DNA from 4 places in the Mycobacterium sp. ITM-2016-00316 genome. Region 1 is predicted to be linked to each of the others. Evidence: predicted binding sites of a transcription regulator. Region 1 holds the regulator's gene; each other region holds the start of a gene.
What was found. Region 1 encodes LexA, which represses DNA repair genes until DNA is damaged. Its sites were predicted from a motif close to CGAACANNTGTTCG; they were not measured.

Region 1 (7,677 bases):
CTCCGAGTAGGTGGCGTTCGCTTCTGTGTTCGAATGCTAGTCGATCATGTGTTCGATGAATAGAACATGTGATCGAACTGTTGCGAAACGATAGACGAGGCCACCGACAAGCGATTCGGGCCGATTTCAATTGCGCACAATTTAATTGTGCAATACGCTTGCAGCGTGCAGACCGCCCGACTCGACGACCAGTTGTGCTTCGCGCTGTACTCCGCGTCGCGGGCGGTCACGGCGGCCTACCGGCCGCTGCTGGACGAACTCGGCATCACCTACCCGCAGTACCTCGTGCTGCTGGTGCTGTGGGAGGAAGAGCACTGTTCGGTCGGGCACCTGGGCCATCGCCTGCACCTCGATTCCGGCACGCTGTCGCCGCTGCTGAAGCGGCTGGAGAACAGCGGACTGGTGGTCCGGCAGCGCGCCGCCGATGACGAACGTCGCGTCGAAGTGACCGTGACGCCCGCCGGGCGAGCATTGCAGGCGCGTGCCGCCTGCATACCCGAACGGCTGCTGCGGTCGTCGAACACCTCCGAGGGTGACCTCGCGGCGCTGCGCGACGTGCTGCGCGGACTGGTGGACCACCTGGATTCCCTGCAGTGACAACACGAAAGGACCGACCATGAAGACGCTCTACACCGCGGAGGCACTCGCCACCGGCGAGGGCCGCGACGGACACGGACGCACATCGGACGGGAAGGTCGATGTGGCACTGAGCATCCCGAAGGAAATGGGCGGCTCGGGCGCGGGCACCAACCCCGAGCAGTTGTTCGCCGTCGGATACGCCGCCTGCTTCCACTCCGCGCTGCGCCTGGTCGCGCGCCAGCAGAAGGCCGACGTCTCCGATTCCGCGGTCGGCGCCCGGGTGGTGCTCGGATCCGGCGACGACGGCGCCTTCGGCCTGGCCGTCGAGCTCAGATCACCCTGCCGAACGTGGATCACGCGACGGCACAGCAGCTCGCCGAGGCCGCCCACCGGGTCTGCCCGTACTCCAACGCCACCCGCGGCAACATCGAGGTCACCCTGACGGTGGCCGATGAGTGAGCTTCCGGCCCCACCGCCGACCACCCGGGCACGCACCATCGCGCGGCTGGCCCTTGCGGGCGCCATGATCTTCGCCGGTTTCAGTCACCTGTTCTGGGCGCGCGAGGAGTTCCAGGCCCAGGTCCCCACGTGGGTGCCGATGGACGCCGACGGCGTGGTGATGGCCTCGGGCGGTGTCGAGATCACCCTCGGCGTCGGACTGGCCCTGCTGCGGCGCGACCGTGTGCTGGTCGGCCGGCTACTCGCCGCGTTCTTCGTGCTGATCTTCCCCGGCAACATCGCGCAATTCGTCAACCACGCCGACGGTTTCGGTCTCAACAGCGATACCAGCCGGTTCGTCCGCCTGCTGTTCCAGCCCGTGCTGATCGCGTGGGCACTGTGGTCGACGGCGGTGCCGCGGGGCGCAGGCGGATCCGACACGCCTCGAACACATGTTTGATTATCTGCGCGTCGGCGACTACATTCGGCGCCATGAGCGACAGCACCGAAACCCCTGAGGCACGCTCCAGCCTGACCGAGCGTCAGCGCACCATCCTGGAGGTCATCCGCACCTCCGTGACCAGTCGCGGCTATCCACCCAGCATCCGCGAGATCGGCGATGCCGTCGGCCTGACGTCGACGTCGTCGGTGGCCCATCAGCTGCGCACCCTGGAACGCAAGGGCTACCTGCGCAGGGACCCGAACCGTCCACGCGCGGTGGATGTCCGCGGTTCCGACGAAATGGTGACCCCGGTCGTGGCCACCGATGTCACCGGCTCGGACGCCCTGCCCGAACCCACCTTCGTCCCGGTTCTCGGCAGGATCGCCGCGGGCGGGCCCATCCTGGCCGAACAGGCTGTCGAGGAGGTCTTCCCGCTCCCCCGCGAGTTGGTCGGCGAGGGGTCACTGTTCCTGCTGAAGGTGGTCGGCGAGTCCATGATCGACGCCGCCATCTGCGACGGTGACTGGGTGGTCATCCGTCAGCAGAACGTCGCCGACAACGGTGACATCGTCGCGGCGATGATCGATGGTGAAGCCACCGTCAAGACCTTCAAGCGCACCCGGGGTCAGGTGTGGCTGATGCCGCACAACCCGGCGTTCGACCCCATCGACGGTAACGACGCGGTCGTGCTCGGCAAGGTCGTCACCGTCATCCGCAAGATCTGAGGACGCTCAGTCCGCCCGGACGAATCCGTTCGTCCGGGCGAAGTCCTCACTGGCGAACCAGATCTCGGCCTCGGTATCGCGATATCCCGGGCTACCCGGAGCCCAGTACAGCCCGGTCTTGGTATCTGCCTTGATCGGATAGCCCTCCGGCGCGCGGTAGCGGTCACCGGTGGCGAGCCGCATCGAGGTCCAGCCGGCGTCCTCGGGCTCCTCGTCCTGGATCGCGGCGTGGCGGCCACTGGGAAAATCGGGCTCGTACTCGGGTACGACCATGGTCGGTGGATCGAACTGCCCCGCCGACGTCTCGGGAAGAGTTTCGATGCGCGTGGGCGCGGTGTCGACCGCATCCGGATCATGGTCGAAACTCAGCGGCTCCTCCTGCGGCGCACGCAGTTCCTCGAGCTCATCGCCCTCGACGTCGTGATCGTCGGAGCCGTACTCATCGGAGCCGTACTCGCCGGGTTCCTCGTCGTACTCGTAGTCCTCGTCACCGGATTCGTCATCGGCGGCGCCGGAATCGTTGCCGGTGCCGGTGTCGCCGGGGAGCACCGACGCCCACGGGCTCTGCGGCGTGTAGACGGCCGGTTCGGGCCGGCTGGGATAGCCGGACTCGAAGCGGTCCTCGTACCCGCCGTCGTAGCCGCGCTCGTAGGGGTCGTCGCCGAACTCGTCATCCTCGCGGGGGCGCCGGTTGCGCAGTACGGCGATGGCGACCAGCGCGATCACACCCACCAGCGGGATCAGGCCCAGCAGCCACCACCACGGCGAGGAGTACCACTTGTCGCCGCTGCCCGAGCCGCCGCCGGTGGCTCCCGGCGCGTCGGCCGGCGCCTCCGGCGCGTCCGCACCGGGGACCTCCAGGCCCGCGAGCTGAGACTGCAGGCCGGCGGGCTCGGTGCTGAAGGTGTTGGTCGCCTTGTCCCACGAGATCGACCCGCCGTTGAACTGCTGGCTGATGACGGTGCCGTTCTCGGTTTGATCGCCCTTCGGCGCACCGAGTTCACCCGTCGCCCCACCGAGCTTCTCCCAGGCCGCGTTCATCGCACCGCGCACGATCACCGCACCGAAATCGGGCGTCCAGAAGATCACCGGCTTGTCCGCGGCGGCGAAGGTCGCCACCCGGCTCTGCGGTGTCAGCCCGCCGTCGGCCTCACTGGCGGTGGGGAACCCGAGGTCCCCGGTCGGTCCGCCGACACTCTCGTATTTGGCCAGCACCTGACCGGTGACCACATTGGCCCCGGTGTCCGGGCGGTAGAAGATCTTGCCGCCGGCGTAGTTCTGCCCGACCCCGTCGGCGCCGATCGCGTACTGCGCGCCCTCCTCGGCCCCCAGCGGGCCCAGCGCACCGCCGGCGGCCCGGCGGGCGGCGGCGATGGACGAGGTGGCGTCCGAGGGGACCTCGATGGCCCCGAGCTGACCTGCCAGCTCGGGCGGCACCGTGGTGAAGGCCTTGGTCTTGCGATCCCAGGAGATCTCACCGCCGGTGAACTTCTGGGTGACGGTGTCGCCGTTGGTGGTCTCGTCTTCGCTGGGCACTCCGAGCACGCCGGCCGAACCACCGAGGGCATCCCAGGCCTGGTTGATGGCCCCGCGGACGACCCGGGCACCGGTGTCCGGGGTCCAGAAGATGACCGGCTGGTCGGGCGCGCTGAACGTGGAGTTGCGGCTGTTGGCCGCACGGCCCGGGCCCTCGTCGATCGTCGGGAAGCCCAGATCACTGTCGGCGGGGCCGCCGAGGGATTCGTACTTCTCCAGGATGGCGCCCGTGATGATGTGCGCACCGGTGTCGGGGGTGAAGAAGATCTTGCCCGACGCGAAGTTCTGCCCGAAGCCGTCCCCGGCCGGGTAGACCCCACCGTCCTTGGGGCCCAGTGGCCCTCCGTCACCGCCGCCGGTCTCCCAGGCCGCGGTGATCGCCGCGTCGGCGTCACCTTCCGGTGTCGCCGCGACCGGTGGCGCCAGCAGCACCGTGCCCGCGATCAGTGCGGCACTCACCAGCCCTGTCGCCGCCAGGCCGACAAGCCTGCCCAGCCGGGTCCGCTGCCTGGTCATTCGGTCCTCCCCGAAGTAGCGCAAAACCACACGAAAGTATCGCGTTCGTCAACTTTGCGTCAGTGGACGGCGAACTCGTGGGATATCGCGACCTGCGCCGAAACGTGTCGGGGCGCTCAGACCCCCAGGCCGCGACCGATGATCTCCTTCATGATCTCCGTCGTTCCGCCGTAGATCGTCTGGATCCGCGAGTCCAGGAACGCCCGCGCGATCGGGTATTCCCGCATATAACCGTAGCCGCCGTGCAGTTGCAGGCAGCGATCCACCAACCGCACCTGCGCCTCGGTGCTGTACCACTTGGCCATGGCGGCCTGCTCGACGGTGAGCTTGCGGTCCAGGTGCAACCGGATGAATTCGTCGACCATGATCCTGATCGCGGTCGCCTCGGTCGCCAGCTCGGCGAGCACGAACCGGCTGTTCTGGAAGCTGCCGATCGGCTTACCGAAGGCCTTGCGCTCCTTGGTGTACTGCAGGGTCTGCTCGAGGGCGGACTCCATGGCCGCGGCGGCCATCACGGCGATGCTGATGCGTTCCTGGGGCAGATTCTGCATCAGGTAGAGGAAGCCCATCCCCTCCTGGCCGAGCAGGTTCTCGACCGGAACCTTGACATCGGTGAACGAGAGTTCGGCGGTGTCCTGGGCATCGAGGCCGATCTTGTCGAGGTGGCGACCACGCTCGAAGCCCTCCATACCGCGCTCGACGACCAACAGGGAGAAGCCCTGGGCACCCTTTTCGGGATCGGTGCAGGCAACCACGATCACCAGGTCGGCGTGGATGCCGTTGGTGATGAACGTCTTCGAACCGTTGAGGATGTAGTGGTCACCGTCGCGAACCGCGCGGGCCTTGATGCCCTGCAGGTCGCTGCCGGTGCCGGGTTCGGTCATGGCGATCGCCGTGATCAATTCGCCGCTGCAGAATCCGGGCAGCCAGCGCTGCTTCTGCTCCTCGGTGCCCAGTTCGATCAGGTACGGCGCGATGACGTCGTTCTGCAGCGTGAAACCCAGGCCGCTGTGACGGCCGGCGCTGGTCTCCTCGGTGATGACGACGTTGTAGCGGAAGTCCGGATTGCCGCCGCCCCCGTACTCCTCGGGCACGGCCATCCCCAGAAAGCCCTGCTTACCGGCCTCCCGCCAGACCTCGCGGTCGACGATCTTGGCCTTCTCCCATTCCTCCTGGAACGGCGCGGCGTGGCGGTCCAGGAAGGCGCGATAGGACTCGCGGAACAGATCGTGCTCCGGCTCGAACAGCGTGCGGTCGAACTTGACGGCGCCCATGCGTGACCTCCGGTACTGGTATCAGGGTGTGTGGCGCCCAACATATACCAACCGGATGGTTGGTCGAGCGGTGCGTCCAGCGACCTAGGATTGGTGCGTGTCACGAGCCAGCCTGGCCCACTGGGGCGCCTTCACCGCCGAGGTCAGGGCCGGCGACATCGCGGCGGTGGCGCCGCAGACCGGCGACGCCGATCCATCCCCCCTGCTGCACAACCTGCCCGGTTCGATCCGGCACCGCTCGCGGGTCACCGGCCCCGCCGTGCGCCGCGGCTGGTTGCGCGGCGGTCCCGGCCCCAGCGACCGGCGCGGCGACGACGAGTTCGTGGCGGTGTCCTGGGACGAGCTGACCGAGCTGCTCGCCGGCGAACTGCGCAGGGTGATCGACACCCACGGTAACGAGGCCATCTACGGGGGGTCCTACGGCTGGGCCAGCGCAGGCCGGTTCCACCACGCCCAGAGCCAGGTGCACCGGTTCCTGAAACTCATCGGTGGCTATACCTCATCGCGGCACTCCTACAGCCTCGGCGCCACCGGCGCGATCATGCCCCGCATCGTCGGCACCCATGACGACCTCTTCAAGCGGTCCACCCAGTGGGAGGTGATCGTCGAGCACACCGACCTGCTGGTGGCCTTCGGTGGTCTAGCCCTCAAGAACACCGGCATCAATCACGGCGGTACCACCGCACATCCGGCCCGTGCGGCCCTGCGCCGGTTCCGCGAACGGGGCGGACGCATCGTGTCGTTCTCACCGCTGCGCGACGATGTCGACGGCGAGCACGAATGGCACGCACCGGTACCGGGCACCGATGTGGCCGTCATGCTGGCCCTGGCCCATGTGCTGGCCACCGAGGGCCTCGCCGACCGCGCCTTCCTGGACACCTACTGCACCGGGTATGAGCGGTTCGAGCGGTATCTGCTCGGGACCGACGACGGTGTGCCGAAGTCCCCGGCATGGGCGTCGGCCATCAGCGGGTTGGCGGCCGAGGATCTGCGGGCACTGGCCCGCCGGATGGCGGCGGGCCGCACCGTGGTCACCATCAGCTGGTCGCTGCAACGTATCCGCCACGGCGAGCAGGCCCCGTGGATGGGCCTGACGCTGGCCGCGATGCTCGGTCAGATCGGCCTTCCCGGAGGAGGTTTCGGGCACGGATACGGGTCGATGAACGAGCCGGGACTGGCCCCGCTGCGGGTCCGGCTCCCGGTGCTGCCACAGGGCCACAACCCGGTGCCCACCTTCATCCCGGTGGCCGCCGTCAGCGACATGCTGCTGCACCCCGGCCGGGAGTATGACTACAACGGGCTGCGCCTGACGTTCCCCGACATCCGGCTGGTCTACTGGGCCGGCGGGAATCCGTTCCACCACCACCAGAACATCCCGCGGTTGCGCCGCGCGCTGGCCCGGCCGGACACCATCGTCGTGCACGATCCCTACTGGACGGCGATGGCCCGGCACGCCGATATCGTGGTGCCCTCCACCACCGCCTATGAGCGCGACGACTATTCCGGTTCACGCAACGACCCGATGCTGACGGCGATGCCGGCGCTGACCGAGCCCTACGCGCAGTCGCGGGACGACTACACGACCTTCGCCGAACTCGCGCAGCGCTTCGGTGTGGCCGAGCAGTTCACCGAGGGCCGAACCGCCCGACAGTGGCTGGCGCACCTGTACGACACGTGGTCGGCGGACCTGGATTTCGCCGTACCGTCCTTCGACCAGTTCTGGGCCGACGGCCAACTGCGGCTACCCACCGAGCCCGGGCTGACCCTGCTGGCCGACTTCCGCGCCGACCCGGATACGAACCGGTTGAACACGCCGAGCGGACGGATCGAGATCTTCTCCTCCGAGATCGACGGCTTCGGCTATGACGATTGCCCGGGGCACCCGGCCTGGTTGGAACCCACCGAATGGCTGGGCGGCGAGCGCGCGCAGACCTACCCGCTGCACCTCATCGCCAACCAGCCCGCCAGCAGGCTGCACAGCCAGCTCGACGGCGGCGCCACCAGCCAGCGGTCGAAAGTCCAAGGCCGCGAGCCGATCCGGATCCATCCGGGAGATGCGGCCGAACGCGGACTGGCCGACGGCGACGTGGTGCGGGTGTTCAACGACCGCGGCGCCTGCCTGGCCGGGGTGGTGATCGACGACCGGCTGCGCCCACAGGTGGTCCAG
Region 2 (7,677 bases), 1.6 Mb from region 1:
CTGCCCGTGGAACACCGGCCGCTACCGACTGCGCGGCGGGCCCGACGGTGCCGAATGCGAGAAGACCGGCGCACCAGCCGATATCGCCATCTCCGCGCGTGACCTCGGCGCCATCTATCTGGGCGGCACGAGCGTGGCGCAACTGGTCGCCGCGGGCCTGGTCGACGAACTGACACCGGGGTCGGCGCAGCGGGCCGCGGTAGCCTTCGGCTGGCCCGTCGCACCCGCGATCCCCGACCACTTCTAGGAGGGATGACTTTCGTGACGAACACCAGCGGTCTCAGGGCCGTGCTCTTCGATTTCTCCGGCACCCTGTTCCGGCTCGAGGAAGACGACAGCTGGTTCGACGGCATCACCGTCGACGAGAAGTCGGTCGACGGCCACGTGCAGGCCGAGTTGATGCGCCGGGTGACCGCCCCCACCGGCAGTTCGGTGCCGATGTCGGATGAACAGCAGCACAATTGGGCCAACCGCGATCTGGAACCGCACCTGCACCGCGAGGCGTATCTGCACGTGCTGCGCGAGTCGGGGCTCAACGGCGCGGATGCCGCCGCGCTGTACCCCAAACTGGTCGACCCGGCGTCCTGGACGCCGTATCCGGACACGGTCGCCACCCTGAACGGGCTGCGCGCCGCCGGGGTCAAGACGGCGGTGGTGTCCAACATCGCCTTCGATCTGCGGCCCGCACTCGCCGCCGCCGGTACCTCGGCCGACGAGTACGTGCTGTCCTTCGAGGTGGGTGCGGTCAAGCCCGACCCAGCCATCTTCGAGACCGCGCTGACGCGCCTGGGAGTCGAGCCCGCCGACGCGCTGATGGTCGGGGACAGCGAGGAGGCCGACGGCGGGGCCCGCGCCGTGGGTTGTGCCTTCGCGCTGGTCGATCCGCTGCCCACCGCGCAGCGCCCCGATGGTCTGATCGCGGCCGTGCGGGCATACGGCCTGGACGTCTAGACAGCCATCCAGGTGTGGGTCTCGCTGCGGGACACCACCACACCGTCGTGGAACACGATGCGATCAGCGGGCGCGTTGGCGATCACGTCGGTGCCGCGCACCGCCAGCAGTTCGGCGCGGGCACCGATCCGCGGGCCCGCCGTCGGGAGCCCGAATACCGCTACAGCATCGCCTTCTTCGCCCAGGCCAACCATGAGGTGATGATCGCCGGCCCCGGCGGGAAGTACCCACCCATCAGCGCGAAAGATTATCTGCAGCAACGGATCAGCGCGAACTTCGCGCGGTAGCCTAGCCTTGGGGCATGGCGGAGCAGCGGGTACGGCCACCATGGTGGCTGAAGTACGTCAACAAGGTGTTCATCGGGCTGTCCAAGCTCGGCATCGGCGGCGACAAGGGCCCACTGGTGCTGACGGTGGCGGGCCGCAAGACCGGCAAACCGCGTTCCACACCGGTCACCCCGATGACGGTCGACGGTGCCCGCTACGTGGTCGGCGGTCTGCCCGGTGCCGACTGGGTAGCCAACGCCCGCGCGGCGGGGACAGCCACCCTGCATCAGGGCCGGCGGGCTCAGCAGGTGCGGATGACCGAGATTCCCGCCGAGCAAGCTCGCCCACTGCTGCGCCAGTTTCCTACTCTGGTGCCCACGGGCGTCGGCTTCATCCGCAATGCCGGTCTGGTCGACACGGGCAGCCCCGACGAGTTCGAGGCACTGGCCGGCCGCCTGCCGGTCTTCCGGTTCGACGAAATCTGAGACCAGCTGGTCCGTACCGGTTTTGATGGCGACGGGTTGGAGAGTGTTGTTTACGTGGATCTTTGACCGGTACTGATCCGTGGTGGCGGGTCCGGCGGCGTGCTCCCCGCCGGACCCGCCTGCGTGGGCGGTGTTCTCTGTGAAGTTGTCAAGGTGCCGTGCGAGTTTGGTTATGCGGCGGTGGGCAGGGTGGTCATGGTGCGTCGGGCGTGGGACCGCAGATGTGCCGGTTCTCGTCCGGCCGGATCATGCGGTGGGATGAACCAGGGATGGCGGTCGGCGCCGAGGTAGACCTGCCAGCCCCCGTGGTGGATCGCGGTGTGGTGCAGTCGGCACAGCAGCACCCCGTTGTCGATGCTGGTGTGCCCGCCGCTGCTCCAGGGTTGGATGTGGTGGGCGTCGCACCAGGACACCGGCCGCCCGCAGCCGGGGTGCGCGCAACCACCATCACGGACCGCCAGCCCTTTACGGATATGGGGCGGGAAGAGCCGTTCGCTGCGCCCCACATCGAGGGGTACGCCCGAGTGGTCGACGATCACCGACGTCAGTGTGCTGTCACAGGCGATGAGTTCGGCGGTGGCGGCACTGACGGGCCCGCCGAATCCCAGTGTGTCCACGCCGTGTGCGGCGGGCCGGACCAGGGTGACGTGCGGGAGCACACCTCCCGACATTGGGCGCTGCGAATTCGACAGGTAGGTCCGCATGATCTGTCCGAACGCGTCCGCGCGGCGGCGCCCGGTCGGGCGTGGGTCCGGTGACCCGTCGGGCAGCGGGATGGGCCGGCACAACGGGTCCAGTGCGGCGAGCAGTTCTTCCGCGGTGAGCGCGTCGAGATCCAAGCTGGCCGCGACCCGCCCGTCCTCGGTCTGCACCACAGTCATGTCGTTGAGGTCGGTGTTTTCGGCGACCGGCACCGCCCCGTCGTCGAGCGGAGCGGCGGCGGTTCTTGCGATGGCGATCTCGCGGGCCTTCTTATCGACACCGGAGGGGGTGGTCTGGATCATCAGCGTCGACACCACGCCCACCCTGTCCTGCTCGGACAGGGCGACCCGGCTGCTGACGTGAGCGACTCCTTTGCCGATGGCGTCGGCGAACTCGATACCGACCCCACCGAGGCGCTGCAACTGCGTCAACGCGGGCAGGGTGTGCGCCACCCGGCCCACCCGCGCGGCCCGGTGCGCCGCGCCGGGCGCCACACCCAGACTGGTGAGCAGATCGGCGCCCGTGCGCAGGTGTTTGCGGGCCGGGATCCCGGCCCGCTCGGCGGCCGCAACCGCCTGGGCGATCACATGATCGAACAGATTGCGCAAGGTCACCGCGGCAACCAGCACCGCGAGCAAGGGTGGTTCATCAACGATCCGGCGCGGACTGTCGAGTAGATGAAACAGCGTGCGATCCTCATCCCGCGCGGGCGTGGGGGTGAGGTCATCAATCAACGCATCAACAAAGGTGTCGAGATCAGTGGCGTCCATGTGGATACCGACTTTCACAGAAGGTGCCCAACGGGGCACGATCAGTCACAACGGTCCGCACAGCCCGAAAGGGGCCATCGAACCTCGCGGCGACCGGAGTCGCGGTCTGTGCTCACCGGATGGTGATGGGAGCAACGTCGCATTCGAACTTGTGTTCGATGCTACGCCGAATCAAGGCCCCGCGCAAGGGAAATTTTGAGGGCATGGGTGACAGTTCAAGTGACCATCCCGAGCGCAGCCCGAAAGCCGGCACCCACCCAAGGCAGCCCAGCCACGCCGAACGCCCGTTCCGCTACCCGACCGAAAATTTGCGCTTCACAGCAGCTTCCACCAGGGCACTAACCCGTATTCGACAGATCCATCTCAGGCAGGCAGATGCGGGCGAGTTCGTCCAACGGGATCCCCAGCACGGCGGCCAGCGCCGCGACGGTCGTGAAGGCCGGTGTGGCCAGGCGTCCGGTTTCGATCTTGCGCAACGTCTCCGGTGAGATCGACGCGGCGTGCGCGACCTCGGCGGGTTTGCGGTCGCCGCGGCTTTCGCGCAGGAACGCGCCCAGGCGTTGACCGGCGGCACGTTGTTGCGGCGTCAGGGGTGATCGGACCATGCGACGAGAATACGCCACCCTGGTATGAAAATACCGAGACCTCCACTAGGCTGGTATTTCTATACCGCCCATTGGACAGGAATGCGGATGCTGGAACTCAAAACACCCCGCGAAGTCGAGGCCATGCGCACCACGGGTGCCTTCATCGCCGACCTGCTGGAGGATCTGCACTCGCGCGCGGCGGTGGGGGTCAACCTGCTCGATCTCGAGTACCGGGCCCGCCAGTTGATCGAAGACCGGGGCGCGGTGTCCTGCTACTGGGACTATGCGCCGTCCTTCGGCCGTGGCCCGTTCCGCAACGTCATCTGCCTCTCGGTCAACGACGCTGTGCTGCATGGCCTTCCACATGACTACGCGCTGCGCGACGGCGACCTGTTGAGCATGGACATCGCCGTCTCGATCGACGGCTGGGTGGCCGACTCGGCGCGCAGCCTGATCGTCGGCACGCCACGGCCCGAGGACCAGCGGGTCGTCGAGGCCACCGAACGGGCACTGGAAGCCGGCATCGCCGCTGCGCTCCCGGGCGGAAGACTGGGAGACATCTCCGCGGCCATCGGTGCGGTCGCCGACGCGTACGGCTACCCCGTCAACGTCGAGTTCGGCGGGCACGGCCTGGGCCGCACCATGCATGAAGATCCGCACGTCTCCAACCGGGGACGTGCCGGACGCGGGCTGGTGCTGCGACCCGGGCTGACACTCGCGCTGGAGCCCTGGTTCGCCCAGGGCACCAACAAAATCGTCTATGACCGGGACGGTTGGACCATCCGATCGGCCGACGGGTCACGCACCGCCCACTCCGAACACACCATCGCCGTCACCGACGGGTCACCCCTCGTAATGACCCGCCGGGCGGCCTGACCCCGCTACAGGTGCGGAGCTTCCTTGATGGTCGAGTCCGGGGTCCCGGCCGTCTGACACCAGGTCTGCACTGCCAGACGGGTCCCGGTGACCTCCAACTGCGCTGCGTCGGTGCCCTTTTCGTCCTTGAGCATCTTCGCCACGGCTTCGTTCTGGGTCTTCTCGTCCTGACCGATGAAGTCCTCACACTTGGTGTCTCCACCGGTGACCGCCGGCGAGCATCCGACCAGGGCGGCACTCACGGCCATCCCCGCCATCAATAGACCTGCCGAACGCTTCACTGTGCTCTCCAACCTCGTGCGTCCCATACGCATCGTCGCACCGTTTGTACCCGATGCCCGACCCGTCGAAACCTGCCGATGGTCGCCGTCGCGCTCGCGCCTAAAGTCTCATGCGTGACCACTGCGAACCCGTTCGATCCGTCCCGCTGGCAGCCCGTCGACGGCTTCGAGCTGACCGACATCACCTACCACCGGCACGTCGTCGACGGAGTGCGCCAGCCCACCGTGCGGGTCGCCTTCGACCGGCCCGACGTGCGCAATGCGTTCCGTCCGCACACCGTCGACGAGCTCTACCGGGTGCTCGACCACGCCCGGATGTCCCCCGATGTCGGCGTCATCCTGCTGACCGGCAACGGCCCGTCCGCCAAGGACGGCGGCTGGGCGTTCTGCTCCGGCGGTGACCAGCGCATCCGCGGCCGCAGCGGCTACCAATACGCCGAAGGCGAGACCGCCGAAACCGTGGACCCGGCCCGGGCCGGCAGGCTGCACATCCTGGAGGTGCAGCGGCTCATCCGGTTCATGCCCAAGGTGGTCATCTGCCTGGTCAACGGCTGGGCGGCCGGCGGCGGACACAGTCTGCACGTCACCTGCGACCTCACCCTGGCCAGCCGCGAGCACGCCAGGTTCAAGCAGACCGATGCCGATGTCGGCAGCTTCGACGGCGGGTTCGGCAGCGCCTACCTGGCCCGCCAATCCGGCCAGAAATTCGCCCGTGAGATCTTCTTCCTGGGCCGGCCCTACGACGCGCAGACCATGTATCAGATGGGGGCGGTGAACGCCGTCGTCGACCACGCCGACCTGGAGACCGAGGGTCTGCAGTGGGCGGCCGAGATCAACGGCAAGTCCCCGCAGGCGATCCGGATGCTCAAGTTCGGCTTCAACCTGATCGACGACGGGCTGGTGGGCCAGCAGGTGTTCGCCGGTGAGGCAACGCGTCTGGCCTATATGACCGATGAGGCCGTGGAGGGACGGGACGCGTTCCTGGAGAAGCGGGAACCGGACTGGAGCGGGTTCCCCCGCTACTTCTGAGCCTCGATTTCGGCGCGGATACGTATGGTCAGCGGACGAAAACGCGCCCAACTCTAAGATCAAGCGGTGAGTAAGAACCCTTTGCGCCGGCTGTCCGACGCCGTGCTGCTGACCAGCATGCGGCCCCCGCTGACCGAGTACCTGGGCCGCGGCCCCGAGGTCGAGTTGCGCGGGAAGCGCGTCCTGATCACCGGGGCGTCCTCCGGTATCGGCGAAGCCTCGGCAGTGAAACTGGCCAAGCTGGGCGCCAGCGTCATCGTGGTGGCGCGGCGCGAGGATCTGCTCGGCGCGGTGGCCGACCGGATCCGCGAGAACGGCGGTATGGCCGAGGCGATCACCGCCGACCTGTCCGACCTCGACGCCGTCGACGCATTGGCCGCCCGGGTTGTGGAAAGCCATGGCGGCGTGGACATCCTGGTCAACAACGCCGGCCGCTCGATCCGGCGGCCGCTGATCGACTCGCTGGAACGCTGGCACGACATCGAACGCACCATGGCGCTGAACTACTACGCGCCGTTGCGTCTGATGCGCGCCCTGGTGCCGGGCATGATCGCGCGCGGCGACGGGCACGTCATCAACGTGTCCACCTGGGGTGTGATGAACGAATCCTCCCCGCTGTTCGGTGCGTATCAGGCGTCCAAGGCCGCGCTGACCGCGGCGAGCCGGGTGGCCGAGACCGAATGGTCGGGCAAGGGTGTGCATTCCACCACGCTGTACTACCCGCTGGTGAAGACGCCGATGATCGAGCCGACCAAGGAGTTCGTGGCGATGCCGGGGCTGTCCGCCGAGGAGGCCGCCGACTGGATGGTGACCGCGGCCCGCACCCGCCCGGTGCGTATTGCGCCGCGGATGGCGGTCACCGCCAAGGCGCTCGACAGTGTGGCGCCCGGGCTGCTAGGCGTGATCATGAAGCGCGGCGTCGTAGAAACCTCCTAGCACCTACCATCGAAACCCATGCTGACCCTGGACTGGATCCGGCAGCGAGACCCCGAGTACGACGCGCTGCGCCGTGCCGCCCGGGCGGCCATCGTCCTCCCCGTCGCGGCGGCAGTCAGCTTCCTGCTCGCCGGCGGCACGCAGGCGCCGATGTTCGCCATCTTCGGTTCGGTGGCGTTGCTGATCATCGCCGACTTCCCCGGCAACCGGTCCGCCCGCGCCCTGGCCTACGCCGGGCTCGGGTTCAACGGCGCGGTGCTGATCAGCATCGGCACCCTGGTGGCGCCCTACCCGTGGCTCAGCGTCGGGTCGATGTTCATCCTCGGTGTCACGGTGATGTTCTCCGGGGTGCTCAGCGAGACCGTCGCCGCCGGGCAGCGCGCCACCCTGCTGACCTTCGTGCTGCCCGCCTGCACGCCGCCCGGCCCCATCGACGAACGGCTGACCGGATGGCTGATCGCGCTGGCCGTGTGCGTGCCGGCGGCGCTGTTCCTGCTTCCACCGCGGCATCACGACGACCTGCGCAGGCACGCGGCAAGCGTGTGCCGCGCGCTCACGGACTGCCTGGAGGGTGTCGCGTCGACCAAGGACGTCACCCGGGCCATGAACGCGTTGTGGGCCAACTTCGTCAACGCCGATTTCCGCCCGGTCGCCCTGACCGCGGGCAGCCGGGCGTTGGTCCGCGTGGTCGACGATCTCGGCTGGCTGTCCGACCGGATCACCGACCGGACCGGCGCGGCCCTCGGCGATCTGCTGCCACCCATTGTCGCCGTGCTGCGCGACTGCGCGGCGGT
Region 3 (7,677 bases), 2.6 Mb from region 1:
GCCACAGCCGGCCGGATCGCCGGGTCGACATCGTCGCTGCCGATGCCAACGACGGTGGTGTGCAGGGTGTGCACGACCTCCCCGGCGGCATCGGTGAAGGTGTTGGTGACGGTGATCAGGTCGCGGCCGGCGATCCTGCGCACCGCCGTCAGTTCGACGTCGATGGTCAGTTCGTCACCCTCGACGATCGGGCGGTGCTGCTCGAAGACCTCCTCGGTCTGCAGGTACATGTCGTAGCCGACGACGACCTGCTCGAACATCCGCTGGTTGCACGCCATCGCCGGAGCCGAGGTGAAGGTCAGCGGCGCCACCAGGCCCGGGTAGCCGAGCTTCTGGGCCTCGGCAACCTTCCAGTGGGCCGGGTGCTTGTCCTGAACAGCGCGAGCGAACTCGCGGATCTTCTCGCGCCCGACGAGGTAGGTGTCGTCCATCTGATACCAGTGGCCGACCCGGTCTTCGAGTGCGGACGTTTCTGCTGCTGCGGTCATGACTGTGCTCAACTCTTCTATCTGCTCGTTGGCTGAGGCCGATACAGCAGGTTAACGCGCTGAGCTCCGCAGCAAAAAACGGCGGCTCACCCTGACCGCCGTGGAGGGGCGCCTTCGTGCCGTGCCGCACGTTGCGGTGGGACGGTGATCGCCGGGCAGGTGGGAAGTTGGTGACATCCCAGTCCAACGGCAGCTGATCGGTCCACTCACCGGAGGCAATAAACCCGTCGAGGACCGCCTGGCATGACCAAACCATCTTCGTCGAGTATCCGGCGGTAGGTATTCCAGCAGGGCACCGCCGAGGTCCTCATCGACCGTCTTCCCCGTCGGGTTGTGGTGGTGGGAAGAGTTCTTCGGGGTGGAAGTGGTGGTTGAGGGTGTCGGCGCCGGTGTCCATGAGTGGTGGTGGGTGCCAGTGCACGCGGCCGGTGGCGGGGTCGATGGTGTTGGTCCAGCCCAGTTCGGCGAGTTGGTTGTCGGGTCCGCATCCCAGGCCGAGGTCGGGTGCGTCGGTGAGTCCGCCGTTGTTCCAGCTGGGGTTGGCGTGGTGTGCTTGGCAGCGACATGCTGCTTGGGTGCAGCCGGGTCGGGTGCAGCCGCGGTCGCGGTTGTAGAGCAGTAGTCGTTGGGCTTTGGTGGCCAACCGTTTGGAGCGGCCCATGTAGAGCGGTTCGGCGGTGTGGTGGCGGTAGACGATCAGGTAGTGGTGGGCGTGTTCGGCCAGCCGGATCAGATCGCGCATGGGCATGCGGGTGCCTGCGCCGGTGACCGCGATCCCGGCGGCGGCTTCGAGTTCTTTGAGCGTGGTGGAGACGACCAGGGTGACGGGTAGGCCGTTGTGTTGCCCGAGTCTCTTGGAGGCCAGGGTGTCGCGTAGGACGGCTTTGATGGCGTCGTGGTTGCGTTGGGACTGGGTGCGGGGGTCGCGCAGAAATTCGTCGGGGTCCCATGTGGCCGGCGGGCCGGCGGGCCCGGGCACCCACGCCGCGGGCACCTCGGGTTCGGGCTCAACCTCCGGTTCGGCCTCTGCTGATGCGGCCTCTGCCTCTGTCTCGCCTTCGTCCTCGTCCTCGGGTCCGGTGTCGGGTTCGACAGGGTCTTCGTCGAGTGGGTTCGGGTCCGGGTTGTTTTGGGGTTGCTCGTCATCGGGGTTGTTGATACCCGGGCGCGCCCACACGTCGAGGATGGTGCGCAGGTAGGCGGCGAATTCGGCGTCCACCCAGCCCGACACTTTGGCCATACCGTCGACGTCTTGGGGACCGATGCTCAGCCCGCGCCGGTGGCGTGCCGGGTCGGGGCCATCCCCGTCGGGGTTGATCAGAGCCAGCGCGTGATCGGCGGCCTTCTGCACCGTTTCGGGGGTGTTGGTGGCGGCGATATCGACCAGTGTGGATTCCAGTTGCCCGCGCGCGGTGGCATCCAGGCGGGCGGAGGCCTTGTTCAGCGTGGTGCGGATGATGGCGATGTGCCCGGTGGTGATCCTGCCGGCGGCCAGTGCGGCCGCGCACGCCGCCAGCACCGGTTCCAGGACTTCACCGGTCATGGTGTGCCGGGGCCCCAGATCGCGGGCGGCGGTGATGCGCCGGGCGGCTTCGGTGGCGCTGAGGCGGTCGCGGGTGGTCAGCACGTCGGTCCAGGTTTTGCCGCCGATCTCGTGCGGGGTGGCCCGGTCCATCAGGGCGGCCAGGATGCGGTGATCGACGGCGGTGTCGGCGCGGGCCTGCTGCTCACGCTCAGACAGCAGTGCCAGCAGTTCGGCGGAGTCGAACATCGCGAAATCGGCGTCGAGCAGCGCCTTGACGGAGGCGCCGCGGTCGGACAGCGCGTGTTGCACTGCGTCCCGGCCGCCGGCCACATCGCTGTTCATGACTCGAACATACGTACGACCACCGACAAAACCGGCCAGGAAGTGACCGATGTGATCAATGAGTCCAAAGAAAATTCTGAGACTCGGCTGTCGCTCGAAAGTCACTGACAGCCGGGCACTTTCGCACCTGAGAGACCTCAACCCAGGGCGAACACGCGCCGCAGCATTGCCCTCCGGCGAATCCGCCCATGCCGGGCGAGCGTATCGACACGGTGGGGACAGCCCTACCCTGAACACGCAGGCGCACCGGTTGGGGGTGGATCAGTCAGATGCCTAGCGTCAAAGCGGTGACCACCACGGAGCGGCCCGCCATGATGCGTCAACTCGGCGTCGACACCGGCTACGTCCTGCTCGGATTCCCGCTCGCGGTGGTGAGCTTCAGCGTCATCGTGACCGGGCTCTCGGCCGGTGTCGGCCTGCTTGTCGTCTTCGTCGGGGTGCCGGTCCTGGTCGGCTCGGTGTTCATCGCGCGGGTCTTCGCCGACATCGAACGGTTCCGCTATCCCGCGGTGCTGAGGCAACCGCGTACGCGGCCGGCATACCGCAAGGCCGCGCCGGACACCGCATGGTGGCGACGCCTCGTCACCCCGCTGGGTGACGGCCAGTCCTGGCTGGACCTCACGCACGCTGTCGTGAGATTTCCGATCGCGGTGGCGACCTTCGTGATCGTGATCAGCTGGTGGGCGGTCGCGATCGCGGGCACCCTGACCATCGCCTGGGACTGGGCGATTCCGCGCGGGCCGGACAACACGTCGCTGGCCCAGCTGGTCGGCCTCGGTGACAGCGCGATGGCGCGCATCGGATTCCAGACGGCCATCGGTCTGCTCTGCCTGATCACGTTGCCGTTCATCGTGCGGGTCTGCGCGCTGCTCGAGGCCGGGTTCGCACGTGTCATGCTGACCGGCGTGGCCGAGCTGCGCCAGACGATCACCGTGCTCACGGAGCAGAAGTCGGCCGCCGCCTCGGCCGAGGCCCACGCCCTGCGCCGGCTCGAACGCGATATCCACGACGGCCCCCAGCAGCGCCTCATCCGGCTTGCGATGGACCTGGGCCGGGCCCGGCAGGGCAGCGAACCGGGCCCGGTGCGCGACACCCTCGATGAGGCGATCGCCCAGACCCAGGAGACCCTCGACGAGTTGCGCGCGCTCTCCCGCGGTATCGCACCGCCGGTGCTCACCGACCGTGGTCTGCCGAGTGCTCTTGCCGCACTTGCTATCCGTTGCACGGTACCGGTCGAGTTGGCCGTCGACCCCGAGCTCGGCACGCCGGTGGGCCGGCTCGATCCCGCGGTGGAGACCGCCGTCTACTTCGCGGTCGCCGAGGCGCTGACGAATGTCGCCAAGCACAGCGGCGCCACGAACTGCTGGGTGACGGTCGCGACGGGACCCGTTCTGGTCGGTGTGCAGATCGTCGACGACGGCAACGGTGGCGCACATGTGGCCAAGGGGCACGGGCTGTCGGGGCTGGCCGACCGCATCCGGGCCGGTGGCGGCACGCTGACCGTGACCAGCCCGCATGGTGGGCCGACGACGATCAGGGTGGAGCTGCCGGTATGAAAGTCATCGTGGCCGACGATTCGGTCCTGTTGCGGGAAGGCCTCATTCGGTTGCTCACCGAAAACGGCCACGAGGTGCTCGCTGCGGTCGGTGACGGACCCTCGCTGGTGCAGGCCATCGCCGCGCACCGGCCGGACGTCTCGGTGGTCGATGTCCGAATGCCGCCGTCGCACACCGACGAGGGGCTGCGTGCGGCGGTCGAGGCCCGCCATCTGGTGCCGCGGTCGCCGATCCTGGTGCTGTCCCAGTACGTCGAGGCGTCCTACGCCGACGATCTGCTGGCCGACGGCGCCGGAGCGATCGGGTACCTGCTCAAGGACCGGGTCGCCGCGGTCGCCGACTTCCTCGACGCCGTGCAACGCGTCGCGTCGGGTGGCACGGTGCTCGACCCGGACGTGGTGGCCCAACTGCTGGTGCGCCGCCGCCGCGACGATCCCTTGCGGCAGCTGACATTACGTGAGCAGGAGGTGTTGGCATTGATGGCGGAGGGGCGTTCCAACACGAACATCGCGCGCGCACTCGTGGTGTCCGACGGTGCGGTGGAGAAGCACATCAGCAACATCTTCACCAAGCTCGGGCTGCCGCCCGACGGTGCTCAGCATCGCCGGGTGCTCGCGGTGCTGACCTATCTGCGCATGTAGTGAGAATCAGCGGACAGCAAGGGTATTCGCGGACAACAGTTGAGCGAAGACATGGTCGAGAGACGCTGAGATGGTCGCTTCCTCGCCGGCCGCCCAGCGCCGCCAGGCGAGGTCCAACGCCGCGAACGCCGTGACGGCGATGGTGCGCGCGGCCTCGGGCGCGTCGATCCGCGCGGCGAGGATCGGGGTGAGGGCATCCTCGTGCGCGAAACGGCGCTGCGCCATCCGGGTGCGCAGCGAGACGGTGGAATTGATCATCCGTACCCGGGAGCGCTCAAGCTCGGAGTGTTCGTCTCGCTGGGAGAGGGCGTGCTTGAAGGCGCGGTGAAGCAGCTGCCACGGATTCTCGCCGTCGACGGCGGGCAGGGACTCCACGTGCGCGGCGTAGTCGATGGACGATGCTTCGATGGCGGCCAGGACCGCGTCCTCCTTGGAGCCGAAATAGCGAAAGAACGTCGCTCGGGAGATACCGACCTCGCCGGCCGCCTCTTCGACGGTCACCTCGTCGAAGCCTCGTTCGGCGAACACGATGCTGATCGCCTGCGCGATCTCGGTGCGTAGTGCGAGTCGCGCACGCTCGCGCACTCCTGCGGTCATCGGCCCAGAATAACCGAAACTGACGCTGAATGTCAGAAACGACACTTCGACTTCAGCTTGATACTGAGTCTCAGCGCCCGGTACGGTGGTTCGGGTAGTGAGACGAAAGGTGGGTTGATGACAGTCGACACCCCGACCGCGATCGGCCCGCAATCCGGCGCTCCCACGCGGCCCGTGCGGACCGGCGCAGTGGTGTCGGTGCTGGCCTTCGCCGGCATGTGTGCGGCGTTCACCCAGACCATCCTCATCCCGATCCAGGGCGAGCTGCCGCTGCTGCTGAACGCATCCAGCAGCGACACCGCATGGGTCATCACGATCACCTTGCTGGTGGCGGCGATCTGCACGCCCATCTCGGGGAAGTTGGGCGACATGTACGGCAAACGCCGTGTCGCGCTCGTGCTGCTCGGCGTCCTGATGCTCGGCTCGGTGGTCGCTGCGCTGTCGCCGACGGTGGCCCCGTTGATCGCGGGACGTGGCCTGCAGGGGGTGGGCATGGGTGTCATCCCCCTGGGCATCGCGATCCTGCGCGACACACTTCCCGCTGACCGACTCGGCTCGGCCATCGCCTTGGTCAGCGCCACTCTGGGTGTCGGTGGTGCGCTCGGGCTGCCGATCAGTGCCTTCGTCACCGAACATTTCGACTGGCATGCCCTCTTCTGGGTCGCCGCGGGTCTGGGCTTGATCGCGTTCGTCCTGATGGCGTTCCTGGTGCCGGAGAGCAGATTGCGCGTCGGTGGCCGGGTCGACGTGATCGGCATCATCGGCCTCGCCGTCGGTCTGTCGGGTGTGCTGCTGGCCATCTCCCGGGGTAACGACTGGGGCTGGACCTCTACGCGGACGGTGGGCTTCCTGCTCGGCGGCGTGGTCGTGCTGCTGATCTGGGGCTGGCTGGAACTGCGCATCCACGAGCCACTCGTCGATCTGCGGGTGAGCGCCCGCGGCCCGGTGCTGCTGACCAACCTCGCCTCGATCGCGATGGGTTTCGCGCTGTTCTCCTCGCAGATCGCCTTCCCGCAACTCCTCGAGCTGCCGAAAGAGGCGGGCGGACTGGGCATGCCGCTGCTGCAGGCCAGTCTGTTCCTGATGCCGGCCGGGCTGGCGATGCTCGTCATGTCACCACTGGCCGGCCGCCTCGGACGGGTGTGGGGACCCAAGCCGCTGTTGGTCGCCGGCGCGGCCATCATGGGGACGGGATACCTGGTCGCGCTGTTCTCCGACTTGCACGCCGGTCACATCCTCATCATCAACGTGCTGATCGGTATCGGTATCGGGCTCGGCTACGCGGCGATGCCGACGCTGATCATGCGGGCCGTTCCGGCCTCGGAGACCGGTGCTGCCAACGGCCTCAACACCCTGATGCGCTCGTTGGGAACCGCCACCGCGGCCGCCGTCATCGCCGCCGTGCTGGCCCGCTACACCGTGGACGTCGGCGGCGTGCCCGTGCCCAGCACGGACGGCTTCCAGTCGGCCTTCCTGTTCGGACTGGGTGCGGCCGTGCTGTGCACCGTCATCGCGATCTTCATCCCACAACCGGATGCGACGATGGAGCAATGCGACTGAGACGTCCTCGTGCGCGCGGACTCGGCAAGCGCGCGTGGCTGCTGACGTGGACCATTCGGCTGATGCTGTGGACGCTGGGTTTCACCCGCATCATCAGGACCGAAATCGTGAACGCCGATATCGTGCCCGACAAGGGCGCGGTGATCCTGGCCGCCAACCACACCTCGATGGTCGACGTCTTCTTCATCCTCGGGGCGCTGCGCCGAGAGGCCATCGCCATGGCGATGGCCGAGTTGTGGAAATCACCGTTCACCCGTTGGCTGGTGGAGGTGCTGGGGCAGATTCCGGTGGTCCGAGGTGACTCCGACTCCGGCAAGCAGGCCATGGAAAGTGCCACGGACGCTCTGGAAGACGGCGCGCTGGTCGGGATTTTCCCCGAGCAGAAGTGCGTGCGGCCCGGCGAGACCGCGCCCTACCGGCCGGGTGTCGCGGTGCTGTCCAAGCGCACGGGTGTGCCGATCATCCCGGTCCGTCTGGTCAACGCCAACAAGGTGCTGCCGCTGGGTCGCCGGTTCCCGGTCCTCGGGCACACCGTGCACGTGCTGTTCGGCGATCCCATCCACCCCGACGAATTCCCCTCCATCCCTGAACTTCTCGACGAGGTCCAGCGGCGCATCACGACGCTCGCCGTACCCGTCCCGGCAGCCTGAGCGTCACGCGTCTCTACGCTGGTGGCATGTTCTTCCTGTTCGGCTTCGGCACCAAGCAGAAGCCCCTCGGCCCCGGAGATGTGCGGACCTGCTCGCGCTGTCACAACACCACCCAGTGGATGCTGCTGCGGCAGTTCAACCAGTTCACGTTGTTCTTCGTCCCGATCGCGCGCTGGAAGCGCCGGCAGTTCGAGGCGTGCGGCATCTGCGGCGCCTCCGTCGCGGCTAGCTGACCCTCGCGGTCACCTTCACCGGGATGTTCCCCTGGCGGGGAAGCCCCGTGATCGGGTCATACTCGGTATCGGTCGGCACCAGACG
Region 4 (7,677 bases), 2.6 Mb from region 1:
AGGTCGCCCAGGACGCCATCGCCGAGGGCATCAACCAGTACCCGCCCGGCCTGGGCATTCCTGCACTACGTGAGGCCATCGCCGAGCAGCGCCGCCGGCTGTACGGCGTCAACTACGACCCGGAGACCGAGATCCTGGTCACCGTCGGGGCGACGGAGGCCATCGCCGCATCGGTCATCGGGCTGGTCGAGCCCGGTTCCGAGGTGTTGGTGATCGAGCCTTTCTACGACTCCTACTCGCCGGTGATCGCGATGGCCGGCTGCCACCGGGTCGCCGTGCCGATGGTGGCCGACGGCAGCGGATTCGCCATCGAAGTCGAGGCACTGCGGGCCGCGGTGACGCCCAACACCCGCGCGCTCATCCTCAATTCACCGCACAACCCGACCGGCAGCGTCGCCTCGTCCGAGGAGCTGGCCGCGATCGCCGAACTGGCGATCGCCCACGACCTGCTGGTCATCACCGACGAGGTGTACGAGAACCTGGTGTTCGACGGGCTACGGCACCTGCCGCTCGCGGCGCTGCCCGGCATGGCGGAGCGGACCGTCACGATCTCCAGTGCGGCCAAGATGTTCAACGTCACCGGCTGGAAGATCGGGTGGGCATGTGGCCCCGCCGACCTCATCGCGGGTGTGCGGGCGGCCAAGCAGTACCTGAGCTACGTGGGCGGCGCGCCATTCCAGCCCGCGGTCGCCCGGGCCCTCAACGACGAGGACGGCTGGTCGCTGGCCCTGCGCGATACGTTGCAGGCCCGGCGGAACCGGCTGGCCGCGGCCCTGACCGATATCGGCTTCGGGGTGCACGACAGCCATGGCACCTATTTTCTGTGTGCGGATCCACGGCCGCTCGGATACGCCGACTCCACCACGTTCTGTGCCGAACTACCCGAGCGTGCCGGAGTCGCCGCGATTCCCATGTCGGCGTTCACCAGCGGCGATCATGGTTGGAATCACCTGGTGCGCTTCGCTTTCTGCAAACGCGACGAGACGATGAACGAGGCGATCCGCCGCCTCGGGGTGCTCAAGTCGCGCTGACACGGCAGGATGGACCGATGCCCACTGTGCGCCGAGTCCCCGAGGACACGCTCACACGTCTCGACGCCCTGCTCGAGGGTGTCGACGCCGCGCTGGCCGCCCGCTACCCCGGGGACCGCGCCGGCAGCCAGCCGGTGCACACCGTGTACACCAGCGCGGCGGACGCCGGCCCGGCCACCGTCATCGAGTGGGGCGCACACGCGCTCGAACTGCTGGACCGCTACCCCGAGGTGTTCGCCGAGCTCGGGGATGCGACCACCCTGGCGATGGTCAGGGACCGGCTGCGCACCGCACCCATCGCGGATCTGCGGCTGGATTTCGAGGACGGTTACGGGCGGCGCGCCGAGGACGCCGAGGATGCCGACGCGGTGCGGGCCGGAGACACCCTGCGTGCGCTGGCGGTGGACAGCTCCGGGATCCGGATCAAGGGCTTGACCGCCGCGGACCGGCGACGCTCGGTGCGCACCCTGGAACTGGTGCTCGACGGCGGCGTCCCACCGGGTTTCGTGTTCACCGTGCCGAAACTGCGTGCGGCCGAACAGGTCACTGCCACGGTCTGGCTATGCGAGGCCTTGGAGCAGGGGCACGGTCTGCCCGCGGGCACCCTCCAGTTCGAGTTGCAGATCGAGAGCCCGCAGGCGGTCATCGGACCCGACGGCACCGCGACAGTGGCCCGGGCCATCGATCTTGCCGACGGCCGATGCAGCGGGTTGCACTATGGCACCTACGACTACAGCGCGGCCTGCGGTATCGCACCGCAGCAGCAGTCCCTGGACCATCCCATCGCCGACCACGCCAAGGCCGTCATGCAGACCGCCGCCGCCCAGACCGGGGTGTGGATCGCCGACGGATCCACCCAGGTGTTCCCGGTCGGCTCCGACGATGAGGTGGTGGCCGCTATCCGCAGACATCACCGATTGGTGACCCGGTCCCTGGAACGCGGTTACTACCAGGGCTGGGATATGCACGCCGGGCATCTGGTGACCCGATGGCTGGCCACCTTCACCTTCTTCCGCGCCGCCGTCGCTGCGGCCGCACCCCGGCTGCAGGCCTACCTGGACCGCCGGGGCGGCGCCATCGTCGATGAGCCCGCCACCGCGGAGGCGCTGTCGACGGTCGTCCTGCGCGGACTGGACTGCGGCGCGTTCGATGCCGACGACGTCGCGACCCTGGCCCCCGCGGCCACCATCGATGTACTACGAAAGCTCAAGGACCGGAAGCTGATATGACCGAATCTCTCCCCGACTTCACCTGGCTGCCGGATCTGGCGCTGCGTACTCTCGGCGGCGCCGTCGTCTGGGCGAATGACGAGTCGTTCGCCGAGAAGGAAAACCTGATCTCGCAGGGACCGTCGACGTACCGGCCAGCCTCGTTCGGGCACAAGGGCCAGGTGTATGACGGGTGGGAGACCCGGCGCCGCCGCGAAACCGGCCATGACACCGCGATCGTTCGGCTCGGGGTGCCCGGAGTGATCCGCGGCGTGGTCGTGGACACCGCATGGTTCAAGGGCAACTACCCACCCGCCATCTCGTTGGACGCGCTCGAGGTCGACGGCTACCCCACCGCCGAACAGCTGGCCGCCGACGAGAACTGGACCCCACTGATCGAACGCAGCCGGGCCTACGGGGACACCCGCAACAACTTCGAGGTCAACTCCGAAAACCGGTGGACCCATGTGCGACTCAACATCTACCCCGACGGCGGGGTGGCGCGGCTGCGGGTGCACGGGGAAGGCCTGCCGGACAAGCGCTTCTTCGGTGTCGGCCCGCTGGACCTCGCCGCGCTGGAGAACGGGGGCCTGGTCCTGGACTGCTCCAACAGGTTCTACAGTTCCCCGCAGAACCTGATCTTCCCCGGCTACGCCCAGGTGATGGGCGACGGCTGGGAGACCGCACGCCGCCGCGATGACGCCAACGACTGGGTGCGGTTCCGGCTGGCCGGTCCCGGCCGCATCAATCTGGCCGAGATCGACACCTCGTATTTCATCGGCAACTCCCCAGGCTCGGCCGCGCTCACCGGGTTCCGCGCCAACGGTGACCGGGTGGAATTGTTGCCACGCACCGATCTGCTGCCCGATACCCGGCACAAGTTCCTCATCGACGCCGACGACGTGCTCACCGAGGTACGGCTGGACATCTACCCGGACGGCGGGCTGGCGCGGCTGCGGCTGTACGGGGAGCTGGCGTGACGTATCCCCGCGACCTGATCGGGTACGGGCGCCATACCCCGGATCCGCGGTGGCCCGGCGGCGCCGCGATCGCCGTGCAGTTCGTGCTGAATTACGAAGAGGGCGCAGAGAACTCGATCCTGGATGGCGATCCCGCGTCAGAGACGTTCCTGTCCGAGATCACCCCGGCCGAAGCGTTCGGCAACCGGCACATGAGCATGGAATCGATGTACGAGTACGGCTCACGTGCAGGGCTGTGGCGGATCCTGCGGATCTTCGAGCAGCGCGGCCTGCCACTCACGATCTTCGCGGTGTCACGTGCCATGCAGCGCAATCCCGAAGCGGTGGCGGCGTTCTCGGAGCTGGGCCACGAGATCGCCTGTCATGGGCTGCGCTGGAAGTCCTATCAGCTGATCGGCGAGGACACCGAACGCGCCCATATGGCCGAGGCCATACAGATCCTGACCGAACTGACCGGCTCGGCGCCGCTGGGCTGGTACACCGGCCGGGATTCCCCGCACACCCGCGAGCTGGTGGTGGAGCACGGCGGGTTCGCCTATGACTCGGATTCCTATGCCGACGACCTGCCGTACTGGGTAAAGGTGCGCGACACCGATCATCTGGTGGTGCCCTACACCCTGGACACCAACGATATGCGGTTCTCGTCGCCGGCCGGGTTCGCCAATGGTGACGAGTTCTATGCGCACCTGCGCGATGCCTTCGACGTGCTCTACGCCGAAGGTGTTGCCGGACAGGCGAAGATGTTGTCCGTGGGTCTGCACTGCCGGCTGGTCGGCCGGCCCGCCCGGGCCGCGGCGCTGCAGCGGTTCCTGGACCACGTGCAGTCACACGATCGGGTGTGGGTGGCACGGCGCATCGAGATCGCCGAGCACTGGCGGGCGGTTCATCCGGCGCCGGTCGCGTAGCTCGGACTTGTCGTACGGCGCATGAGCACCGCGGTCGGCCCTCAGCCTTCACAGTGTCACCGATGTCCCGATGCAGAACCCTTGCGCGGGGCCTTGATGCGGCGTAGCATCGAACACAAGTTCGAATGCGACGTTGCTCCCATCACCACCCGGTGAGCACAGACCGCGACCCCGGTCGCCGCGAGGTTCGATGCCCCTTTCGGGCTGTGCGGACCGTTGTGACTGATCGTGCCCCGTTGGGCACCTTCTGTGAAAGTCGGTATCCCTATGGACGCCACTCATCTCGACACGTTCATTGATGCGTTGATTGATGACCTCACCCCGGTGCCTGCAGCCGGGGACGACGCTGATCGCACGCTGTTTCATCTGCTCGACGCTCCGCGCCGGATCGTTGATGAACCACCCTTGCTCGCGGTGTTGGCGGCCGCGGTGACCGTGCGCAATCTGGTCGATCATGTGATCGCCCAGGCGGTTGCGGCCGCGGAGCGGGCCGGGATCCCGGCGCGCAAGCACCTGCGTACGGGCGCCGATCTGCTCACCAGTTGCGGCATGGCTCCCGGTGCGGCGTACCGCGCGGCGCGGGTGGGCCGGGCGGCGCACACCCTGCCGGCCTTGACCCGGGCCCAGCGCCTGGGTGGGGTCGGTATCGAGTTCGCCGACGCCATCGGCAAAGGAGTCGCCCACATCCACAATCGAGTGGCGTTGTCCGAGGAAGACCGGGCGGGCGTGGTGACGACGCTGATGATCCAGACCACCCCCACGGGGGTGGCCAAGAAGGCCCGCGAGATCGCCATCGCCAGAACCGCCGCCGCTCCGCTCGACGACGGGGCGGTGCCGGTCGCCGAAAACACCGACCTCAACGACATGACCCTGACGCAGACCGACGACGGACGGGTCGCGGCCAGCCTGGATCTCGACGCGCTCACCGCGGAGGAACTGCTCGCCGCGCTGGACCCGCTGTGCCGGCCCATCCCGCTACCGGACGGGTCACCGGACCCCCGCCCGACCGGGCGCCGACGCGCGGATGCGTTCGGGCAGATCATGCGCACCTACCTGTCGAGTTCGCAGCGCCCGATGAGCGGTGGTGTGCTCCCGCACGTCACCCTCACCCGCCCCACCCCGGTGGGCGTGGACTACCTGGGGTTCGGCGGGCCCGTCAGCACCCGCACCGCCGACCTCATCATGTGCGACAGCACCCTGACCGCGGTGATCGTCGACGCCGCCGGCGCCCCGCTGGACGTGGGGCGCGCCGAGCGACTGTTCACACCCGCCATCCGGAAAGGGTTGGCGGTCCGCGATGGGGGCTGCGCACACCCCGGGTGCGGGCGGCCGGTGTCGTGGTGCGACGCCCACCACATCACCCCGTGGGCAAGCGGCGGGCACACCAGCATCGACAACGGGGTGCTGCTGTGCCGACTGCACCACACCGCGATCCACCACGGCGGCTGGCAGGTCTACCTCGGCCCCGACCGCCACCCCTGGTTCATCCCGCCCCACGACCCGGCCGAACCAGAACCGGCGCATCTACGCTCCCACGCCCGACGCACCATGACCGACCTACCCACCGCCGCATAACCAAACCCGCACGGCACCTTGACAACTCCACAGAGAACACCGCCCGCACAGCGGGTCCGGCGGAGAGCAACACGCCGCCGGACCCGCCACGACGGATTAGGCTTTGTCGACGTAATCCTTGGCCGGCGGCGGGGCGAACTCCCCGCGCTTACCGGTACGCAGACCCATCGTCACCAGCGACTGCACGATCAGCGTCGCGGCGCTGACACCGTCGACCACGGGCACACCGATCTCCTCGGAGATGTGCCTGCACATATCGGCCATCCCCGCACAACCCAGCACCACCGCATCGGAGCGGTCCTGCTCGATGGCTTCCCGACAAGCCTCGGTCACCATTTTCAGTGCCATCGGATCGGACTCCAGGTCCAACACCGGGATATCGCAGGCGTGGATACCCAGGCAGAACCGTTGCATCCCATAACGTTCCGCGAGATCGGCGGCGCGGCCCATGGTGCGCCCCAGCGTCGTCACGACGCTGAACCCGCGGCCCAGGTGGCTCGCGGTCTGCATGGCGGCCTCGGCGATACCGATCACCGGCCCGGTGGCCAGTTCCCGCGCGGCGTCCAGGCCTGGATCCCCGAAACAGGCGATGACATAACCGTCGACGCCCTCGGCCTCACCGCGCTGGATCGCCGCCAGCAGGCCGGGCACACTCATCGCCTCGTCGTAGTGACTCTCGATGGATGGCGGCCCGAACTCGGAGGTTACGCCGGTGACATCCACCCCCTGAGCCGCCACCGCCCGGGCGCAGACCTCGATCGTCGAGGTCATTGCCCGGGTGGTGTTCGGGTTGATCACCCAAATACGCGTCACGACACCGATTCTGCCACCAGGACGTCCCGCTTGCCCCACAGGTAGTAGATCGCGAAGCCGACTCCGCAACCGATGAACCAGCTGTACTGGGCAGCGGCAGCCATGCCCGCCACGGAACCACCGAGCAGCACCGGGATCATGGCCAAGATGGCGCCGATGACGGTCGCGACGACGGCCACTTTGTTGTATCCCTTGGTGTACCAGTATTTTCCGGACTCATCCATGGTGAACAGATCATCCAGCACCACCTTCTGCTTGCGGATCAGGTAGTAGTCGGCGATCAGCACACCGAACAGCGGGCCGATGAAGGCGCCCAGTGTCTCCAGTGTGTAGTGGATGACCTCGGGGTTGTTGTACAGGTTCCACGGTGTGATGAGCACCGACCCGACGGCGGCGATCATGCCGCCGGCGCGCCAGCTGATGCGCTGCGGGCTGACGTTGGAGAAGTCGAACGCCGGGGAGATGAAGTTGGCGACGATGTTGATACCGATGGTGGCGATGGCGAAGGTCAACGCGCCCAACACGATCGCGAAGGTGCTATCGATGCGGGCCACCGTCTCGACCGGGTCGGTGATGAGCTCACCGAACACCGGCAGGGTCAGCGATGCGGTGACGACCACCAGCACCGAGAAGACCAGGAAGTTGACCGGCAGGCCGAGGAAGTTGCCCTTCTTGACGGCCGCGAACGACTTGCCGTAGCGGGAGAAGTCGCCGAAGTTGAGCATCGGGCCAGAGAAGTAGGAGACCACCAGGGCGATGGCGCCCAGCATCACCGGAACCGATGACCAGCCGGTGTAAGTGACCCCGCCGAGGTTCAGGTCGATGGCGGCCCAACCGGCCTTGTAGATCAGGTAACCACAGAGCATGAACATGACGACGTAGACGGCGGGCCCGCAGAAGTCGATGAACTTGCGGATCGACTCCATACCGCGCCAGAACACGCAGGCCTGCAACACCCACAACAGCAGGAAGCTACCCCAGCCCAGCAGCGACAACCCGGCGAAGCCGTAATCCGCGACCACCGCGTAGGGGGCCAGGCCGGGAAAGAGTTTGATCAGCACGATGTCCAGTGCCGCCGACGCCAGGAAGGTCTGGATGCCGTACCAGGCCACCGCGATCAAACCGCGGATGATGGCCGGGATATTGGCGCCCAGCACGCCGAAGA

Region 2: C6A86_RS03850 (HNH endonuclease signature motif containing protein) is a predicted target of LexA. The motif match lies at 3,319-3,332, and genes of this name have one in related genera.
Region 3: C6A86_RS28345 (DUF222 domain-containing protein) is a predicted target of LexA. The motif match lies at 2,360-2,373, and genes of this name have one in related genera.
Region 4: C6A86_RS24240 (HNH endonuclease signature motif containing protein) is a predicted target of LexA. The motif match lies at 4,235-4,248, and genes of this name have one in related genera.

Annotation. Positions count from the first base shown of each region.
Region 1 covers NZ_CP134398.1:2,417,031-2,424,707, reverse strand. Annotated here, with positions in the region: gene C6A86_RS11635 (MarR family winged helix-turn-helix transcriptional regulator) at 166-597, shown strand; partial or broken gene C6A86_RS11630 (organic hydroperoxide resistance protein) at 617-1,038, shown strand; gene C6A86_RS11625 (hypothetical protein) at 1,031-1,477, shown strand; gene lexA (transcriptional repressor LexA) at 1,510-2,184, shown strand; gene C6A86_RS11615 (hypothetical protein) at 2,191-4,236, opposite strand; gene C6A86_RS11610 (acyl-CoA dehydrogenase family protein) at 4,353-5,510, opposite strand; gene C6A86_RS11605 (molybdopterin guanine dinucleotide-containing S/N-oxide reductase) at 5,608-7,677, shown strand, end outside.
Region 2 covers NZ_CP134398.1:786,691-794,367, reverse strand. Annotated here, with positions in the region: gene C6A86_RS03875 (GNAT family N-acetyltransferase) at 1-247, shown strand, start outside; gene C6A86_RS03870 (HAD family hydrolase) at 262-951, shown strand; gene C6A86_RS03865 (hypothetical protein) at 948-1,145, opposite strand; gene C6A86_RS03855 (nitroreductase family deazaflavin-dependent oxidoreductase) at 1,253-1,702, shown strand; gene C6A86_RS03850 (HNH endonuclease signature motif containing protein) at 1,873-3,174, opposite strand; gene C6A86_RS03845 (helix-turn-helix domain-containing protein) at 3,513-3,779, opposite strand; gene map (type I methionyl aminopeptidase) at 3,867-4,637, shown strand; gene C6A86_RS03835 (hypothetical protein) at 4,643-4,918, opposite strand; gene C6A86_RS03830 (1,4-dihydroxy-2-naphthoyl-CoA synthase) at 5,033-5,947, shown strand; gene C6A86_RS03825 (SDR family oxidoreductase) at 6,014-6,883, shown strand; gene C6A86_RS03820 (FUSC family protein) at 6,902-7,677, shown strand, end outside.
Region 3 covers NZ_CP134398.1:5,820,327-5,828,003, reverse strand. Annotated here, with positions in the region: gene C6A86_RS28350 (fused (3R)-hydroxyacyl-ACP dehydratase subunits HadA/HadB) at 1-488, opposite strand, end outside; gene C6A86_RS28345 (DUF222 domain-containing protein) at 796-2,355, opposite strand; gene C6A86_RS28340 (sensor histidine kinase) at 2,643-3,911, shown strand; gene C6A86_RS28335 (response regulator transcription factor) at 3,908-4,552, shown strand; gene C6A86_RS28330 (TetR family transcriptional regulator) at 4,559-5,149, opposite strand; gene C6A86_RS28325 (MFS transporter) at 5,267-6,709, shown strand; gene C6A86_RS28320 (1-acyl-sn-glycerol-3-phosphate acyltransferase) at 6,700-7,359, shown strand; gene C6A86_RS28315 (zinc-ribbon domain-containing protein) at 7,386-7,592, shown strand; gene C6A86_RS28310 (molybdopterin-dependent oxidoreductase) at 7,585-7,677, opposite strand, start outside.
Region 4 covers NZ_CP134398.1:5,026,422-5,034,098, forward strand. Annotated here, with positions in the region: gene C6A86_RS24220 (pyridoxal phosphate-dependent aminotransferase) at 1-1,031, shown strand, start outside; gene C6A86_RS24225 (DUF6986 family protein) at 1,049-2,260, shown strand; gene alc (allantoicase) at 2,257-3,219, shown strand; gene puuE (allantoinase PuuE) at 3,216-4,124, shown strand; gene C6A86_RS24240 (HNH endonuclease signature motif containing protein) at 4,392-5,699, shown strand; gene C6A86_RS24245 (aspartate/glutamate racemase family protein) at 5,796-6,512, opposite strand; gene C6A86_RS24250 (NCS1 family nucleobase:cation symporter-1) at 6,509-7,677, opposite strand, start outside.